One region of the Siminovitchia sp. FSL W7-1587 genome, then DNA from elsewhere that is predicted to be linked to it. Evidence: riboswitches for the same ligand, from Rfam matches in the RefSeq annotation. Region 1 holds a riboswitch; each other region holds the start of a gene.
What was found. A riboswitch is a leader RNA that binds a small molecule or an ion and turns the genes downstream of it on or off. The one in region 1 is predicted to bind thiamine pyrophosphate.

Region 1 (5,944 bases):
AGAGGAGTGGACGACTTGTTCTCCTTCTTGGGCAATTTTAATCGTCCTATTTGAATATTCCGCGGCTTGTTCCGTATTTTGGGCAATGGAGGCAATGGCAGCCGCCAATTCTTTAAATAATTCGTTGATCGTTTGCGCGGCATTCGCCTGATTTGTACTGGCGCTGGCGACTTCTTCAGTGCTGGCTGAAAGTTGCTCGGCGGAAGCTGATAAATTTTCTGAAGCACCTAAAATGTTTTGAATAGTGGCCCGCAAATTTCCAATCATCTTGTTTACAGAGCGGGCGAGAATTCCGATTTCATCTTTAGCCTGTATATCGACTGTTTCGGATAGGTCACCGTCAGCTACTTTTTCCACTAAATCAGCCACTTTTCCAAGTGGACGAGAAATGATTCTGGCAATGAAGATGCCGAACAATATACTTAGTAAAAAGATAAAAGCAATAATGCCTATCGTTATCATGAATGTAGTGGAATATACTTTTTGCGCGTCCTTTTGGGCTTGTTCGGCAGCAGCAGCGTCCATGTCCATAAGGTCATTCAATTCATTGATCAGCCCATTTTGAATATTTAGCAATCCGCCATTAAGGCTTAACAAATATTCTTCGCTTTTTCCTTCCGTCGCCAATTGGAGGGCGCGATCATATGAATTGTTGTGTGATTCCCAAATATTATTAAATCTGTATACTTTACTTTCCTGTTCTTCTGTTAATTCGCTTTTACTGTATGCGCTAACATGTCCTTCAATTTCTTTTCTGATTCTCTTAATATCTTCAACTAACTTTTCGGTTTCTTGTTGTGTCTTCGTCAAATACAAATCCCTGCTGGCCAATCTCAATTGTTGGACTAAATCCCGGGCTTCCGCCACTTCTTGTATTGGTTTCAAGTTATTGTTATACATGTTGGAAATGGAATGATTTAATGTGTTCATTTGAGTCAACCCGACCACTCCGGTTCCCACTTGAAGCAATGCGAGAATAAGGAAAGCTGTGATCAATTTTACTGCCGTTTTTAAGTTTAAAAACCAATTAAAAATCTTCATCTTTATTACACCAACCCCTACATAATATGAAAATAATATTTACTGTTAATAATGGTTAAAAAGGATGATTTAACCTTTTCGCATCACCTCTAAATGATCCATGTAAAGGAACGACCGTTCTTATTAGATGTATGGGGTCAAATGGAGGAAGGCGCCGTTGTTAACGAAGGCTTTGTTTGCTCCGGCTCCTCATTCGACAAAATTTAGCAAAAAATTCAGTTCCTACATTATATTTAATCGGCATAAATGTTAAAAAATGAAGTCATCTCATGAAAGAAGTTTTTCATCATGTGATGAGAAGTAAATAAATGTAAATGTATGGATATAAATTGGGGATTACTGTAAATGTTTTCCAAATATATTTTCTGAATTGGAGTTTTTCCCTATAAAGGTTTCTCTTCGCCAATCTGCCATTCTTTAATGTTCCTACCAGTCTCTCATGTATTGTTCTGAATTGCTATACAAACCGATCGATTTCGATCATATGGGACTGAAACGTACATTTTATTCACCAAAGAGGGATACCCAGCCGAAGAAAATCTTTGTTAGAACCAAAGTTTCGACGTTTCCCGGTATCGCGGAGTTGACTTCTCTTCTTTACAGTGCGATTGTGCGCTTATTACGGCCAAATTTCAGAAAGTGTTGTCGGTTATATTTTTGGGTATTAAATAATGAACTTCAACTAGGGGGTGACTCTATGGTCAAACGGTCTTTTGCTGCATTGGCGAGTCTGGCCGGAATCCTTATGTTTGTTGCCAAACGGCGAAAGCGATCGGTGCCGAATCTGCCTGACATCCAGCTTGAGTCTATTGAGCAATCCACGAACGCCATCACGTTTCGTTGGAAAGAAGGAATAGGCTTCTACCGTTTGTACAGAGAAGGTCAGTTAATATACAGCGGTTCCGACATTTGTTTTTCGGATAAGGGGCTGGACCCGGCAACGAGTTATTTATACACCGTGGAAATGATGGAAATAACATCTGGACCAGTAAAAATCCAAACAGCGACAAAGCCGGAAAAAAATGATGAAAGTAATATTCTTAAGGATCTCATCGTAACGACTGTTGTATCGCGTTCGCTTATCAGTTTGGGTTGGGAGCCCATATCCGGGGTCAGTGAATATATAATCAAGCGCAATGGAGAAAAGCTTGCATGTGTTACAAATTGCTTTTACACGGACAAAACTGTCCGGCAGGATGCCGAGTATACATACTCGATCGAGGCGGAGCGAATCCTTCCGTATTCGGAAGAGGATTTAAATGAACCAAAATTTTTGGCGGCGGGAATCATCGGATTTTTTAAACGAGGGCGAAAAAGGGAAAAAGACGCCACGATGGAGAGGTTCCGGATGACAAAAAAGATTCGTGCCATTGAACAAGTTTTACAGTCAAATGGAAAGGATTCCGAAACTGATTGGCGTTTTCTTTATCAAACATTTTTAAACAACAAGTGGATAAAAAACCCCAACTTTTTTTCTCCGTATCGTTATTTTCAAGGGGACAATCGGGGGTTTGATCCCCATTCTTCCAATTACAGAACGAAAGCAGAAGTCCATGTGCGGCTTGGTGGAGGAACTCCGCACATACAGTTTGAGAAAGATGTGGGAGAAACGAGGGGATACGGATGGACGAAAAGAATGAAGGATAGAGCAACAGCATCCAGTGAGGGCATGGAAGTGGAAGAGATCGAGAAATCCAGTGAAAAAGCGATGTTTCGGCTTACACATTCCGTGAAAAACCCGCTTGTTGTTTCCCCGGCTGTCGACTATGAAGTTTGTGCCACTTTTTGGCGGGATGGTTTGTATGATATTTCCGGGAAGCATGATCAGTCGCCTCACCATGAAGTATATGTTCAATCGGACGCTCAATCCCAAGCAGTATGGGAGCCTGTCCATCAGGCGCAGGACCAAGGCCTGGAATGGATGTCGGGGACGATGGCTTCACAGTATTGGCGGGTATCAAACTTGCAATAACAAATATTGAAATTTTTCAAAAAAAGATTACAATAAAGGATAGTAGTTGAATCGGCGTGCCAGGGGGAGCTTTTGGCTGAGAGTGGATTCGTTCCAGACCCTTAGAACCTGTTGGTTAATTCCAGCGCAGGGATGGTTATTTGAGGTGTGAAGGCAATGGAGTATTTCATTGTCTTTGTTCCCCTATGGTTACGGTCGGTTATTACATCATAGGGGGTTTTTTTATGGGAAAAAAGATGTCTTTACGCATTTTGATCGAGGTAGCGATCTTTGCGGCATTTGCGATGATGCTGGACATGATTCCATCGATTCAGGTAACGCCGGCGATCAAATTTTCGTTTGCCATGGTGCCTATTTTTATTGTGGCGCTTCGTTGGGGGGCTAAAGCCGGTTTTGCTGCAGGTTTTTTGTGGGGGATGTTGCAAGTAGTTTCCGGGGAAGCCGCGGGACAAATATTAACGCCTCTGCAAGGATTCATTGAATTTTTCGTTGCTTTTAGCTTTGTTGGAGCGGCAGGATGGTTTGCGCCTGCAGTGCAAAAGGCTGTAAGGTCTGAAGGAAAAACAAGGCTCGTACTGCTCTTGTTTGCAGCGATCTTTGTTGGCGGCTTTGCCAGATATACTTGGCATTTCATAGCCGGAATCATTTTTTGGGGTAAGTTTGCACCTTCGGGTCAATCCGCTTTTCTTTATTCACTGATTTCCAACGGCACTTCTTACATTATCTCTTCATTGGCATGTTTTATCGTGATCGCTTTGCTCGTCACAACGGCGCCCCGTTTGCTTCAAGTAAAATAATGGAAAAGGTAGAAAGCAGCGGCACAACCCACGGCCAAAGGGCTTGCTGCTTATTTTTTGTGAAAGTGAAAGTTCGGCTAAATCGTGTACTAGGGAATACGGAGGCTTCTATGATTAGCTTGTGAAGGATTTAGAAAAAGAATGATCGGGGGGCGAAGAAAAGGTCGTCAGAGGGGAAGTCCGCTCCCTCTCCCCGACTTGAAAGCGCAATATTGCTCTTGGCCCCGGCAAGGGCATGCCAACGGCGGCTTCATGACAAGACCGCTTTGGTGCTTTCCGGCGGTTGTATTCAGGGGGGAATGTTGGGAATATCGGCCCGAACAGTTTGAGCTTGGTCAAACGCCTGTCAAGTTGTATTCAGGGTGGAATGTTGGGAATATCGGCAGACAAACAGCCTCTTTCAAGAGTCTGGAATGAAAATAAAGCAAAAGTCGGAGGGAGCGCCATTTGAGCGAACCCCCTCCGGCCAAGTGCCGCTTTTGAGTCAAATCCGAAGTGGATGTGACAAGTTCTTTTGCTACGATAAAAATCGGGCGCGTATATCCGGCGGCGGAAGCATACAGCTTTCTTTTTTGCCAAACCATTTGTAACGGTTTTTCGCAATCAAGTCATAAAATAGATTGCGGATTGGATAAGGAGCGACCATCAATGGATATAACCATTTCCAAGGTGCGTTCAAATGGCTGCATATCCGCAGTGCTGCTGCCGATTTATAGTACACTTTGTTTTCGTCGATTAACATCATGCTGTCGATATGGGCAGGTACATCCTGGGCTTTTAATAATTTTTGGCCGATGTCGCTTTGTAAAGAAGCAAAGTGAATCTTTCCTTCTGGATCGTTTTGAATGATAAATTGGACACTGGCATCACAAAAATGGCACTCGCCGTCAAACAATACGATGGGATGCATCTTAACACCTCTTCCAAATGGAATCTCTTTTTACTTTAACCGATTTGGCGAAATTGAAACAACGGAAGAATGCGGTTTGGTTTACACAATCTATTTTATTGAAGTACTCTTAGTATAAAAGTGGAAAAGGAGATGAAGAGAATGGATTTACATAATTGGTATGAAAAAGGGTTGACGCCGGATGAATATATCGAAACACTTGAATATCACAAGGACGGCTTTTCGCGGGTTTATGATCAGTTTACTCCCCCGGAGGATGAGCGCTTTTTTCAATCCATAAAAGACAAGCAATTGCGGGTCATTGTCTTGGCAGAACCTTGGTGCGGACATTGTATGCTGAACATCCCTGTTTTGCTCCGTTTGGCTGAAAAAACGGATATGCCGGTCCGCTTTTTGCTCCGGGATCAAAACTTGGAACTGATGGACCGATATTTGACGAATGAAAAACGAATTATTCCGATTTTTATTTTTATAGACGAAAACGGAAATGAAGTGGCGAAATGGGGACCGATTACAGATTTTACAAAAAAGTTTGTTGACGGGTTCAAAAAAGACTTGCCGCCGAAGGATGATCCAGGGTACGATGAAAAATTTAAAGTGATGGTAAAACAAGTGGCAAAATCTTTTAGGGAGAATCCGGACTTTTGGAACAACTCTTATGAGTCTATGAAAACAGCACTATATAACTATAAACCTTAAAAACAATTGGGACAAGCAATGCTCTTGAAGTGCTACGAAAAGTGAAACGTTAATAAGGCCAGGGCCCGATATTGCATCAGGCTCAGGTCTTTTCGTTTTTGCCAAAGGTACAAAGCACTCGGATTGCCGCAATTTTGGCATCAGTTTGCCGACAGAAGGTAGCCAGATATGCAGGAGAAACATCTATATCAGAGGGAGATGGTGGAAATATATTTTCCCGGAAAGAAAAGTGGAAGGATGATGATTTTGCAGAAAAAAAGACAGTGTCAAGTCGCTGTTGTTCAAGCCGGCGCAGAAGTGATGGACAAAGTGAAAGGGGTCGAAAAGACGGTCCGGTTGATCAGAGAAGCGAGCCAAAAAGGGGCCAATATCATTGTGTTCCCGGAGGCGTTCATACCGGCTTACCCAAGGGGTATGTCCTTTGGAACGGTGGTAGGTTCCCGGTCTAATGAAGGGAGAAAGGATTTTTTTCGGTATTGGAACAATTCCATTACAGTGCCTGGAGAGGAGACAGTAGAAATCGGC
Region 2 (5,944 bases), 2.1 Mb from region 1:
TTCCGCTGGAAGCCACTCCCCTTAACTCCGCATCCTTGATAACCATGCCGCTTGGCATGACGGCACCCACTTTGGCCACGACAACCTTTTGGCCTGCTTCCACGTTGGGAGCCCCACAAACGATTTGCAGTTCTTCCGACCCGACATCGACGAGACAGACACTTAGTTTATCTGCATTCGGATGCTTTTCTTTCTGTTTAACGAACCCGACAACAAACTTTGGTGAAAGATCTGCTTCCAACTTCTCTTCCATTCCGTTTTCTGCCAGCGCCTTCTCGATGTTCTTCACCAATTGCTCGGTCAGTTCCACTTTTCCATTTGCATCAATATCTATGTATTTGGATGCGTGAAAAAGGTTGAACCCTCCTGTTACATTCGTTTCCCCGTCAAAGATCCGGACCGCATCCCTTTTTCGTTCAAATTGAAACTTTTCCCGGTCTACATCCTTCAACACGATCATTAACGTATCGCCAATTCCTTCACGGTTATAAAATACATTCATGTATTGTTCCCCTTTCCATTGTCTACTCTTCTATTTTTACCCATAATAAATATCGGCTCAAGTTTTCCTTTTTCATATATAAATGAGAGCGCCGTAATGGGTACAAGGCCATTTGTAAAAAAGCTCATCGTCATTTGCGCCAGTACATCGTAGCCGGTCTCATTCCGCAAGTCGGCGATGATGAGAACATCTTGATGAGGAACCGCCACAGCCATTTCCCCTTTTATATTTGTTGCCGTTTCTTCTAAAAACTTTTCGTTTAATATTCGGCTTGCGTCGTATCCGTCATTTGTATTCAGAAAGTAGAACTCGTTTCCGGCCACCTCGTCTTTTTTCATGGCCGTCGGAAGCGAGCGGACATTGAATCGTGCCATTTCCCGGATTTCGTGCGGATCGAGACCCTCTTTCTGTATAAACTCATCATCAATCAGGCGATATGTTTTTCCAAGGTCGAGCGCATAATACACTCTTGTCTCTGCCGTATGCTCATCGGTAAGAAACTTATTGCCGTCTTCGGATTCAACGGGAAACGAGGTGGAGCGAATCACGGGAAAAATATTTTTTTCACTTCCGGCAACAACTTGTTCCCGATCCATGACACCAAGCGCTTCTTCGGCGTAATAAACGACTTCATCAATCGCTTTTTCCTTGCGCTCATGCCATTTGGCAACGATTCCCGGCAAGGAAATATCAATCCCTTTGCCATTTTCCGCATTTTCAACACGCAATAATTCTTTTTTTCGATCATATGTAATCGTCCGGCCTTCTTTGCTTAGCCGCGCCTCAAGCTCTTCTTTTAGTTTTCGCTCACTCATTTTCAATGAAAGACCCTCCCTGGGTAAAATACGCTACCATCCATCATACATCAAAATGACACGGGCTAAAAGAATGAACGCTTTACTCTTTTTTCGTATTACACCACTCAACCATGAAATGCAACAAAGTCTTCGTAAACTTGCATAACTGTTCAATGTTTATTTTTTCATCCACGGAATGAGCTTCTTCTACTGTACCCGGCCCGTAAATAGCTGAAGGGATTCCCGCTTCCTGGAACCAGCCTCCATCCGTAACTGTTTTGGACATCCCTGTTTTTGCAGCCGTTTGCCATACGTGTTGATGAGACTGCTGCAGCCTCTTAATCGCGGGATGACTTTCCTCAAGCTCCAGAGCCGGAAAAATTTCACCCTTTTCCTCGATCATGGATCGGCCACCCCAGCGAAACTGCGGAGGATTGTCTTTTAGCCAAGGGTCAGCCTCAGCGACACGGCGAATATGGCTTTCGATCTCAGCAGTAACAGACTCATATGTTTCATTCGGATAATAATGAACGGTCACCCACAAACGGCATTCATCTGCTATAAATGCGGGATGCCTTCCTCCTTCAATTACGGCTGGATTAATGGTGTTCGCCCCAGCCGGAAAGCCCGGATAGTGCTTGGTTATCGCCCAATGGCGTTCTAATTCCTGCAACCCGGCAATGATTTTCATCATTTTTTCTATGGCGCTCGCTCCATATACCCCACCGCCGGCATGAATCATATGTAGACGCATAGCATCGTGGAAAACCTCACGGCTTTTCACGGTGATCCAGCCAGTTATCACTCCTCCCTGCCCATGGATTTCACTATCGCTCACATCCATGACAAGGGCAAAATCACCTGAGTATCCCCGTTCAATACAAGAAAGTGTTCCGGCTTCTCCCACTTCTTCCCCAATTACCGACTGGAATTGCAAATCACCTTTCAGCTCAATACCATGCTCATTTAACAATTTAAAAGCAAAAAGCGCTGCCGCCATTGCACCTTTCATGTCCGCAACGCCCCGACCATAAGCAAAACCGTTCTTGGTTATCATGTCAAAAACAGGGACAGTCCATTCACTTTGATCTCCTACTTCCGCTACATCAATATGGCCATTGATAATCAAACTGTTGTAACGCTCCCCCTCGGTCCCCTTCTTGATCCCAACCACATTCGGATCATTCTCGTAAACGTCCCAGCTATCTGTTTCGAAATGTACCTGCTGTAAAAACGATTCAATATATTGTTGGACCTCCCTCGTATTTCTCGCAGGAGGACTAACCGTTGGATAACGAACTAACTCCTTTAAAATGTCCAGTAATTCACCTTGCCTCTGATCAACACTTGCGCTCAAATCATTTTGTATACTTAGCATGATAATTCTTCCTTTCTATATATGGATGAAAATCCCTGGCGAGTGCTTAGGCCGATGATTCCCCGTCACAACTGGCATATCAATTACATAGAGCTACTTCCATCTCTGACACTTTATTACGTTCCAAACGTGAAAAAAGCCGCTCTTCACGCAGGAAGGCAGCGGCTTTTAAAACAATGACAAAGCAGCCTGCTTCCCTACGCCAGCATAAACCGGATCAGGTTCAAAGGGTTTACTTCTCAGCCGTCAAGGCTCCCCCAGCAGAAAATATTTCGCAATATTCTTCTATCATCATCTATCTTATCATAATATTACTGATTGTACACAATACCGGAAGGCGCCGCGCATTGAAGCATGAACGATCACAAAGCGCTCGGCCATCGAAAGAGATTGCGATACATAAAAAAGTGAAGCACGCTTCCTTCCAACCGCAAGCTTTTGAAAAAAACTGTCCAGCGTTGTAACAGCTCCGGCGAATTCTTGCCGACTTTCGCTGAAAGCTGAGCGAAAAAGCGCTCCTTCACACTTACTCAGACAGGCCGTTTATAAAGTCCTCGATTTCTTCCAGCGTTTTTCTGTCTTTGCTTACAAACCTTCCTGCTTCTTTCCCGTCATGGTATGCGACAAAACTTGGAATACCAAAGATATCCATTTCTTGGCATAGTTCAAGAAATTCATCCCGATCGACGTATACGAAATGATATTCCGGATAATCCGCTATTAACCGCGGCAATACAGGTTCAAGCACCTTACAGTCCGGACACCAGTCGGCGGAAAACATAAAGATGGCACGTTCTTCATTCTTCAATTGCTCAAATTGTTCTTTTGATTGCAGTTTTTCCATATTACTTCCCTCCAGCATTTATAAGCATCTGGCCAGGTTTAATCCAGCCGCGCTTTCTCATATATTCTGATATGATTAAGCTTATCACAGCCGGACCAATAACATGGAGTACAATGACTTGGATCAGAACACTTGTTGAAAATCCCATCGTTGTAAATGTCATGATCTGCCCGACAAAACCGCTCGTTCCCATACCGGCTCCAGCGGCATTGCTGGTCATTCTCCATACGGTCGCCCCAATTGGAGCCAATAGGATGCCGGCAACTGTCGGTGGAATTAATATAAGCGGATAGCGAATAATATTCGGAACCTGCAACATGGAAGTCCCAATCCCGATAGCAAGCAAACCTCCCACTTTATTTTCCCTGTAGCTTGCCACCGCAAATCCGACCATCTGTGCACTGCAGCCAATCGTGGCAACGCCGGCGGCAAGTCCATTCAAATCAAGCATCAAAGCGATAGCCGCACTGGAAATGGGAGCCGTGAGAGCAAGTCCCATCAATGTGGCGACCACCATCCCCATGACGATCGGACGCTGGTCTGTAGCCCACATGATCCAGCTTCCGAAGACCGTCATAAATGTCGAAATGGGCGCTCCCACGAACTTTGCCACGGCAAATCCGGTAAAAATAGTAACAAGTGGAGTAACAATAATATCAACTTTCGTCTCCTTGCTAACCATTTTTCCAATTTCCGTTGACATTAACGCGGCCACATAACTTCCTGCGGGACCGCCAAATTCAGCACCGGCCGCACCAGTTGCCACTGCCGCAAAAATGACCAAAGGTGGCGCGCCAAGTCCAAAGGCAATCGCCACTCCGATTGCCGGCCCCATTAATCCCATCGCCATTTCGCCCATTTCAACGAAAAATGGCCATCCGAGCTGTTCACCAACCGTTTTCATAATCAAACCGATAATCAAAGAAGAAAAAAGTCCGAGCGCCATATAACTTAACGCATCAATTACATAAGCTTTTGCAGTTAAATGGACACCTTTCCTGTCGAGAAATTGTTTCAACGCCAAATCCTCCTGTAAAAAATAAATACAAGTCCACTTAACTAGTGTAAAGACAACTGTATTTTTTGTCTATCTTTTATTTCATATTTTTCCCCATAAACAAAGAAAACACCCCCACACAATGGGGGGTGTCAATCGTTATGATTCAACGATATTGATATACATCTCCTCTGCTGGAGGAGCTTTTTCCACATAATCCGTATCTTCCAGCCACTGGATGACTTCATTCCATAAATCTTCCGACTGACTTCCAAACGCTTCGTTTTCCTTTTCCATTTTTGGAAGCAAAATATTCAAGCTTTCCTGTTCTACTTCTTTGTTGAGAGGAAAGTTTTCATCGTCCTGATTGTTTAATAAAATTTCCAGCGCTTCTTCCGGGTTTTCTTTCATAAACTCATACCCTTTTGAAGCTGCCTTCCAAAAAGAACGGATTGAATCTTCTTTTTCTTTCCATGTATCATCATTTGTGACAAACACCAGCTCGTAGTAACTTGGAACACCATAATCTACTGGATTAAAATGCTCCGTTTCTACTCCTTGGTTGGCAAGCATAGGGACTTCATGATTGATAAAAGCACCGGTAACCGCATCCACCCGCTTTGTCGCAATCGCCGCATTCAGCTCAAAACCGACGTCCGTCATCTTCACCTTGCTCATATCTCCGCCATCAGACTCCACGATTGTTTGTACGAGCGGTTCATTAAGCGGCGTTCCCGGCCAGCCGACTGTTCTTCCTTCCAAATCTTTCGGTCTCTTTATATCACTGTCTTTCAAATAAATAATATGATTGAGCGGACTTCTGACAATCGCAGCGACCGATTTTACCTGTACCCCATCAGCCCTTGCCGTGATCACATCAGATTGATAACCGATGCCAAGTTCAATATCTCCTGTAGCTGCCAGATTAATAGGGTCCGTTGGATTGGCAGGAAAACGGATGTTCACATCCAGTCCTTCCTCTTCAAAAAAACCTTTTTCCTTTGCAGCATATAAATAACTATGGACGGCGTTGGGATACCAGTCCAGCATAATGTCAAAAGATTGTAATTCTTTATCCGTTTCCTTCGTTTTATCTGGGCTGGAAGCAGTTTCCCCCTGTTCTCCCCCACATGCCGAAAGCAGCATTACAGCGAATAATGCGCAATAGAATACAATTCTCTTTCTCATTTTATATTTCTCCATTTCATCGTTATTTTTTCAAGCCAAGCGACAAGCAAAAACAACATAATGCCCGTCAGCGATAACAGAACGATTGGCGCAAACACTCCCGCTCCATCAAATTGTGTCATCATTCTTCGACTAAAGTATCCAAGCCCCTTGTCAGCTCCCAGCCACTCCCCGATGGCCGCTCCGATGACGCTCAATGTAACGGCTACTTTTAATCCCGAATAGAAATGGGGTAATG
Region 3 (5,944 bases), 1.6 Mb from region 1:
ACCAGTGAAAATGGGCATTTGTCACCTCGTGTTTTTCGAGCAGGTCGCACGCTAGGGGAGCATCATCGTAAACGGCATGAAGAACAATGGGCTTGTCCCATCTTTTTGCCAATTTGATAAACTCTTCGAGCAATTCGATATAGCCTTCCAGTTGGAAGCCTGGACCATGCTCGTTCCGCAAATAATACGGCAGGCCCACCTCGCCTACAGCCGTCAGCAAATCTACCCGGGCCTCCATCCAGGAAATGAAATCAGCCAATTCCCGATCACTAGGAAGCGGCTGTTCTGGATGGAATCCGAAAGCAGGGTAAACATGGGAATATTTTTTGCTTAGCGCCATATTTCGCTTGGACGATTCCAAATGGAAGGAAACGGAAATGAGTCCCGCACAATTCATCTGCTCCATCTCTCCCAATATGTCCGTTATCTCTTCATCTTTATAAAAATCAAGGTGAATATGTGAATCAATCATCTTACGCATTTTCATCATCCTGTTTGGCGATATGATTTGCAACAAGGCGCTTCCACTCTAAAAATTCATTTGATAAAACGAGATTTCCTGTTCGCGGTCTCTCAAATGGAACCTCGAACTGTTTGACGACCGTTGCTGGATTCGTCGACAAAATGGCAATTCGGTCCGAGAGGAACAATGCTTCTTCTATATTATGAGTGATGAAAAGAATCGTCCGGCGATATTCCATCCAAACTGACTGAAGCCACTTTTGCATATCTTGCCGGGTAAAATCGTCCAATGCCGAAAATGGCTCATCCAAAAGTATAAGCGGCTGCGGGTTTAATAACGCCCGAATAAAAGAAGCCCTTTGTTTCATTCCGCCAGACAAAGCATCGGGCAGCGAATGTTCGTACCCGGCCAAACCAGCTTTGTGGATCATATCGAACGCTTTTTGTTGATCCTGTTTTCCTCCCTGCAACTCCTGGCCCAGCAGGACATTTTGAAGGACGGTGCGCCATGGAAAAAGCGCGTGATGCTGCGGCATATAACTAATAAAACCCCGCTTTCCGGTAATCTCCTGGTCATGTAAAAAGATGGAACCTTGATCAGGCTTTAGCAAACCGCCAATCACATGAAACAAAGTGCTTTTTCCACTTCCGGAAGGTCCGAGAATCGAGATAAATTCGCCCTCTGCAATGTTCAGTTGAATATCTCGCAACACTTCTTTTTGTCCGAAACTTTTACTTACACCTTGTATTGTTAAATGGCCCATTCACAGTACCTTCCTTTTTCTCCACTTGATCAGCCTGTTTTCCATCAAGGTAATCACCCCAAAAAACAACAAACTCAAGAACATAATAATGAAAATCGCGACAAAAACGCGATCCGTGCGAAATGAGGAGGAAGCGAGCGTCATATAAACACCAAGCCCCTTTTTCGCTCCGAGCCACTCCGAGATCACCGCCCCCATGATGCTGTATGTGGCGGAAATTTTGAGTCCGGAAAAGACAGATGATAAAGCGTATGGCCATTCCAGCTTTGTAAATATATGCATTTTTGAAGCACCGACCATTAACATATATCGCTTCATCTCGGCCGGGGCACTCCTAAACCCGTCCATCGCCGCTACCGCGACAGGGAAAAAACAGACAAGGGTAATGACAATGACTTTGGGTAAAAGCCCAAACCCCAACCAAATCACCAGAAGCGGCGCCAATACAATAATCGGCACATTCTGCGATAAAATGAGGAGCGGATAAACGGATTCGTGAAATCCCGGCACTAAATGAAGCAAGATGGCGACAAGAATACCAACTGCACATCCGATCAAAAATCCTCCAATGGCCAGTCCAACTGTAGACTGGATATGCGGCGCGAGTTCCGCATATCCGGAAACCCCTTCTTTTGCAATGGAGCTGGGGGCAGGAAGCAGCCAGCCCTGAATGTTGGCAAGTTTTACGTATACTTCCCATATACATAATAAAAGGAGGAGGACCCCCAGTGGCCTCCATCCTTTTTTGACCAGCACTTTCATTACCGGTATTTCTCCGTCAATTGGCCCATGGAAATTCCGTCCGGCTGATACAATATTTTCACTTGGGAGATCACATTTTTACTGCCCATTTCAATCATCCGGTCATTCATTTTTTTCACAACATCCATCAATTTGGTAAAGTCCCCTTCCATCGTCGTTTCCAAAGGATGTACTTCATAACGGACTCCGGATTCCTCAATGACTCGAATCGCTTCATCGACATATGGAATAACGTCTTCGCCACTTTTTGTTTTCGGGATGATCTGTATGCTGATCAGTGAGTTTGTCATCGTTTACTCCTCCTATTTGGGTAAAAATTCATTCGTGAAGGCTTTTTCTACATCCATTTCCTTTTCGAGCAAATCTTTTTCAAGCATCCAGTCCATGTAGTTTTTCCATACTTCGGCCTTTTGTTCTCCCCAGCGGGCCGCATCATCTTGATAGCGGGGAGAAAGCCATTCCTGACTTTTTTTCACAAGCTCCGGATCAAGATCCGGTACCGCTTTGATCAATATCTCCGCAGCTTCTTCGGGTTGGCTGATAGCAAACTCGTACCCTTTGGAGACGGCTGCCATAAATGCTTTAACCGTATCCGGATCCGATTTGATCATTTCCTCATTCGTCGTAATGACTGGCGTATAATAATCAAGCTGATCAGAGTAATCGGTCAAGTAAATCATATTCATTTTTTCCCCGCGAAGCTCCGCTTCCACTCCCGTCCATGCATAATAAATCCAAGCGAAATCAACATCTCTTTGCACAGCGGTAAAAAAGTCCGCTTCTCCCATGTTGACAATATCCACTTTCTCTATATCGGCGCCAGACACCTCCATCAGTGACGCCAGGACCGCTTTCTCAAGCGGGGCTCCCCAGCCGCCATACGTTTTTCCTTCAAAGTCTTTCGGAGATGTAATGTTCTTTTCCTTAAGGGAGGCAAAACCGGATGTATTGTGCTGTATCACGGCTGCAAGAGACACAATCGGCACGTCTTGAACACGCGCCTCTGTCACGCTTTCTTGGTAACTCACTCCAAATTCGGACTTTCCAGAAGCAACAAGCTGATCAGAGCCAGCTTCCCCCGGCATGATGATGTCAACATCCAGGCCTTCTTCTTCAAAAAAGCCTTTTTCCTTCGCCACATAAAGCCCCGTATGATTTGTATTGGGCGACCAATCGAGTACGACCGACACCTTTTGATGTCCTTTTTCTTCTTTTTTTTCATTTTCATTTTTATCGGCCGCATTGTTCCCGCAGCCTGCCAGGAATAAAAGCAATGTGATGCAACCTGCCCACCATTTATTCATTGGATGTTCCTCCTTGAATGATAAAAAGCGCCCGGGAAAAAAGAACCCAAAAGGCGCCAAAAGTATATATTTGTATTCATTGACGTTCCCTTCGCTGGTATGAACCAGATCAGGTTCAAAGGGTCAGCATTTCACCAATGCTTTCTCAACCGGCGACACCGGTTCCCCTACTCAAATACGATGAAGTTTATTTTATTATATCAGAAGTAAAAAACTGCTCCAAGGCGGAGCAGTTCATTTTTATACCGGAGGAAAGATTGGTGGTGCTTGAGGGACGACTCCTCCAATAATTGGAGCGACGTACAGCGCAAATGCCACTCCTGCTGTTAAATATAGCTTTTTCATTTTCATTCCCCCCTTTCCGCGACTTTTTTATAATAATAAAGAGCTTTATCCAAGTTAGAGTCTGAATAATATCGGGCCAAGGATAAAGCGAATTTATTATAATCTTCTATAAAATAGGTCTTTTCCAAATATGGAAGCAAGTCATTTTCCAGAAAGTCCATCGCTCTATCTTTTCTGTTTTTCAATAAGTATTGATAATATTTGAAAATGAGCTGCTGCTTCCTCATGGAGCTTGCTTTTGTTTCCTGCAGTATTTTTGAAATATTTTCGAGTGCTTGTTCTTTCCGGCCCAGGGAAATGAGAAGCTCGGTGTAACTGCACAAGCTCGTTAAATACTCCGTTTCCGTCTGCGCATGTTCCATTGAAAGGAGATAATAGCGGGCAGCCTGATCCATTTCGCCCATTTTCTCTAAGAGCAAGGCATAATTGTTATACATGGCCGACTTTAATTCATCCGCATTAATCAAGTTCATATTTTTAAATATATAGTTATATTGTTCAGTGGCATTCTCGTAAATGCCCAAATCTGTATACGCAATGCCTAATAGAAACTGGGTATGCAATATTCGCAAATAATTAAACGATCTGGAAAACGCCTCCAACGCTTTATGGCCGTATGCAACACTGCTGCTGCTATCTTTTAGATTAGCATAATTGAAGGCAATGAAATAATAGAGTTCCGCTTGCCACGAAGACGGCAATAGATCATTCGCTTCTACTTTTAGCAGAGTATCCAAAGATAATTTATAATCACCTTTTATAATATAGTAAGCGCCATTAATAAATTCATAAAGCTCTTTTTCCTGTTCTGGCATTGAATTGACTATTTGTCTGATAATTTCTTGTTCCTTTTCAGCTTCCTCCAAATGATTCATCAGCAAGTGATAGCGATATACATATAAATGATAGAGTGATATATAGTTGGAAAACGTAATACACTCTTGTAATTCCTTCACACGATTGTAGCACTCCGTTGCCCGTTCCTTATCATACGAAAGCACCGCATCGAGTAAATCGGAAAGTTCTGTAGAAATCTTTTCTGATGTCTGCTGAATGGAATCCAGTGAAATGCCCAACCGATCGAGCAGCAGCATGATCGTTTCCCAATTTGCTTCTTTGTTATAGTTCTCAAACTTGCTTAAATGTGTGACAGAACAAATTCCCTTGCATAATTCGGACTGGGTCATATTCCTTAATTGGCGATGATATTTAATCATCGCACCTATATTCATCTTTTCTAGGCTCATATCTTCATCCTCTAGTCATGCTACTGTATAGATAAATGGTAGCATAAATTGGATAAAAAATCTATTTTTTGATAAACTTGTCATCTATTATTATCTAATATTTCTTTTAATGCAATCTCTATATTCGGATACAAAAAATCAAATTGATGTTTGATCGCCATTTCGGGAGTCACCCGCTGCCCCCGAACGAGCATATTGCTCATTTCTCCCAGTAACACGCGAATGAACCATTCAGGAACCGGAAGCCAATCCGGCCGCCCCAAAACAGCGCCGAGCGTTTTTCCAAACTCTTTCATTTGAACCGGCTTGGGTGCTGTGGCGTTTATCGGTCCAGAAATAGCAGGATGCTCGATTACAAAAGCTATTAAACGGGCCGCATCCTCCACATGAATCCAGGAAACCCATTGTTCACCGGAGCCAACCGTCCCTCCCACCCCCAACTTATAAGGAAGTGCCATCAAAGGGAGCGCGCCTTCTTTTCCAAGAATCAGGCCCAATCTGACAAGCACGGTTCGAATTCCAAGTCCTTCCGCCGCCAAGGCTTGTTCTTCCCAATCTTTTACGACAGTTGCCAAAAAGTCGGTCGCCTCGCTCCTTGAAGCTTCTGTAAATGTTTCCGTGGCAGACATGCCATAATACCCAATAGCCGAAGCATTGACCAACACTTTCGGTTTGTGGGCCATTTTTTCCGCCAAGCGTATCAGTTCTTTCGTTGCAGCCCGCCTGCTTCTTACAATTCTATCCTTCTTTTTGCTTGTCCATCTGATTCCATTAATCGTTTCTCCTGCCAGATTGACGAAAGCATCCACATTTATCAGTTCTTCTTCAGGCCGTGCTCCATCAACTAGCCATTTGACAGCCGCAAGACCTTCTGATTTTTCGACCTTGTCAGGATCTCTTGATAAAATAGTCACGCGAAAGCCATTGTTCAAAAGCTGCTTTTGCAACACTTTACCAAGAAAACCACTTCCGCCCGCAATCGCAACATGCATATCCATTCCCCCCGCTCAAATTCAATGTATATTTAAATATGATACAAACAAATTGGGGCCGCACCGCA

Region 2: it holds a riboswitch for thiamine pyrophosphate, as region 1 does, so the genes downstream of both, NST31_RS16765 (acetylornithine deacetylase) here and thiT (energy-coupled thiamine transporter ThiT) in region 1, are expected to answer to the same signal.
Region 3: it holds a riboswitch for thiamine pyrophosphate, as region 1 does, so the genes downstream of both, NST31_RS14325 (ABC transporter substrate-binding protein) here and thiT (energy-coupled thiamine transporter ThiT) in region 1, are expected to answer to the same signal.

The regions. Positions count from the first base shown of each region.
Region 1 covers NZ_CP150169.1:1,429,653-1,435,596, reverse strand. The annotation lists gene NST31_RS06645 (methyl-accepting chemotaxis protein) at 1-1,041, opposite strand, end outside; gene NST31_RS06640 (DUF3238 domain-containing protein) at 1,739-3,013, shown strand; TPP riboswitch at 3,066-3,163, shown strand; gene thiT (energy-coupled thiamine transporter ThiT) at 3,238-3,810, shown strand; gene NST31_RS06630 (thiol-disulfide oxidoreductase DCC family protein) at 4,328-4,720, opposite strand; gene NST31_RS06625 (thioredoxin family protein) at 4,862-5,419, shown strand; gene NST31_RS06620 (carbon-nitrogen hydrolase family protein) at 5,660-5,944, shown strand, end outside.
Region 2 covers NZ_CP150169.1:3,545,746-3,551,689, reverse strand. The annotation lists gene ytpR (YtpR family tRNA-binding protein) at 1-502, opposite strand, end outside; gene NST31_RS16770 (DUF1444 domain-containing protein) at 499-1,317, opposite strand; gene NST31_RS16765 (acetylornithine deacetylase) at 1,400-2,677, opposite strand; TPP riboswitch at 2,855-2,946, opposite strand; gene NST31_RS16760 (thioredoxin family protein) at 3,204-3,521, opposite strand; gene NST31_RS16755 (PTS sugar transporter subunit IIC) at 3,523-4,539, opposite strand; gene NST31_RS16750 (ABC transporter substrate-binding protein) at 4,678-5,706, opposite strand; gene NST31_RS16745 (ABC transporter permease) at 5,703-5,944, opposite strand, start outside.
Region 3 covers NZ_CP150169.1:3,069,906-3,075,849, reverse strand. The annotation lists gene NST31_RS14345 (TatD family hydrolase) at 1-481, opposite strand, end outside; gene NST31_RS14340 (ABC transporter ATP-binding protein) at 474-1,226, opposite strand; gene NST31_RS14335 (ABC transporter permease) at 1,227-1,988, opposite strand; gene NST31_RS14330 (thiamine-binding protein) at 1,988-2,278, opposite strand; gene NST31_RS14325 (ABC transporter substrate-binding protein) at 2,291-3,292, opposite strand; TPP riboswitch at 3,361-3,471, opposite strand; gene NST31_RS14320 (helix-turn-helix transcriptional regulator) at 3,640-4,884, opposite strand; gene NST31_RS14315 (TIGR01777 family oxidoreductase) at 4,965-5,876, opposite strand.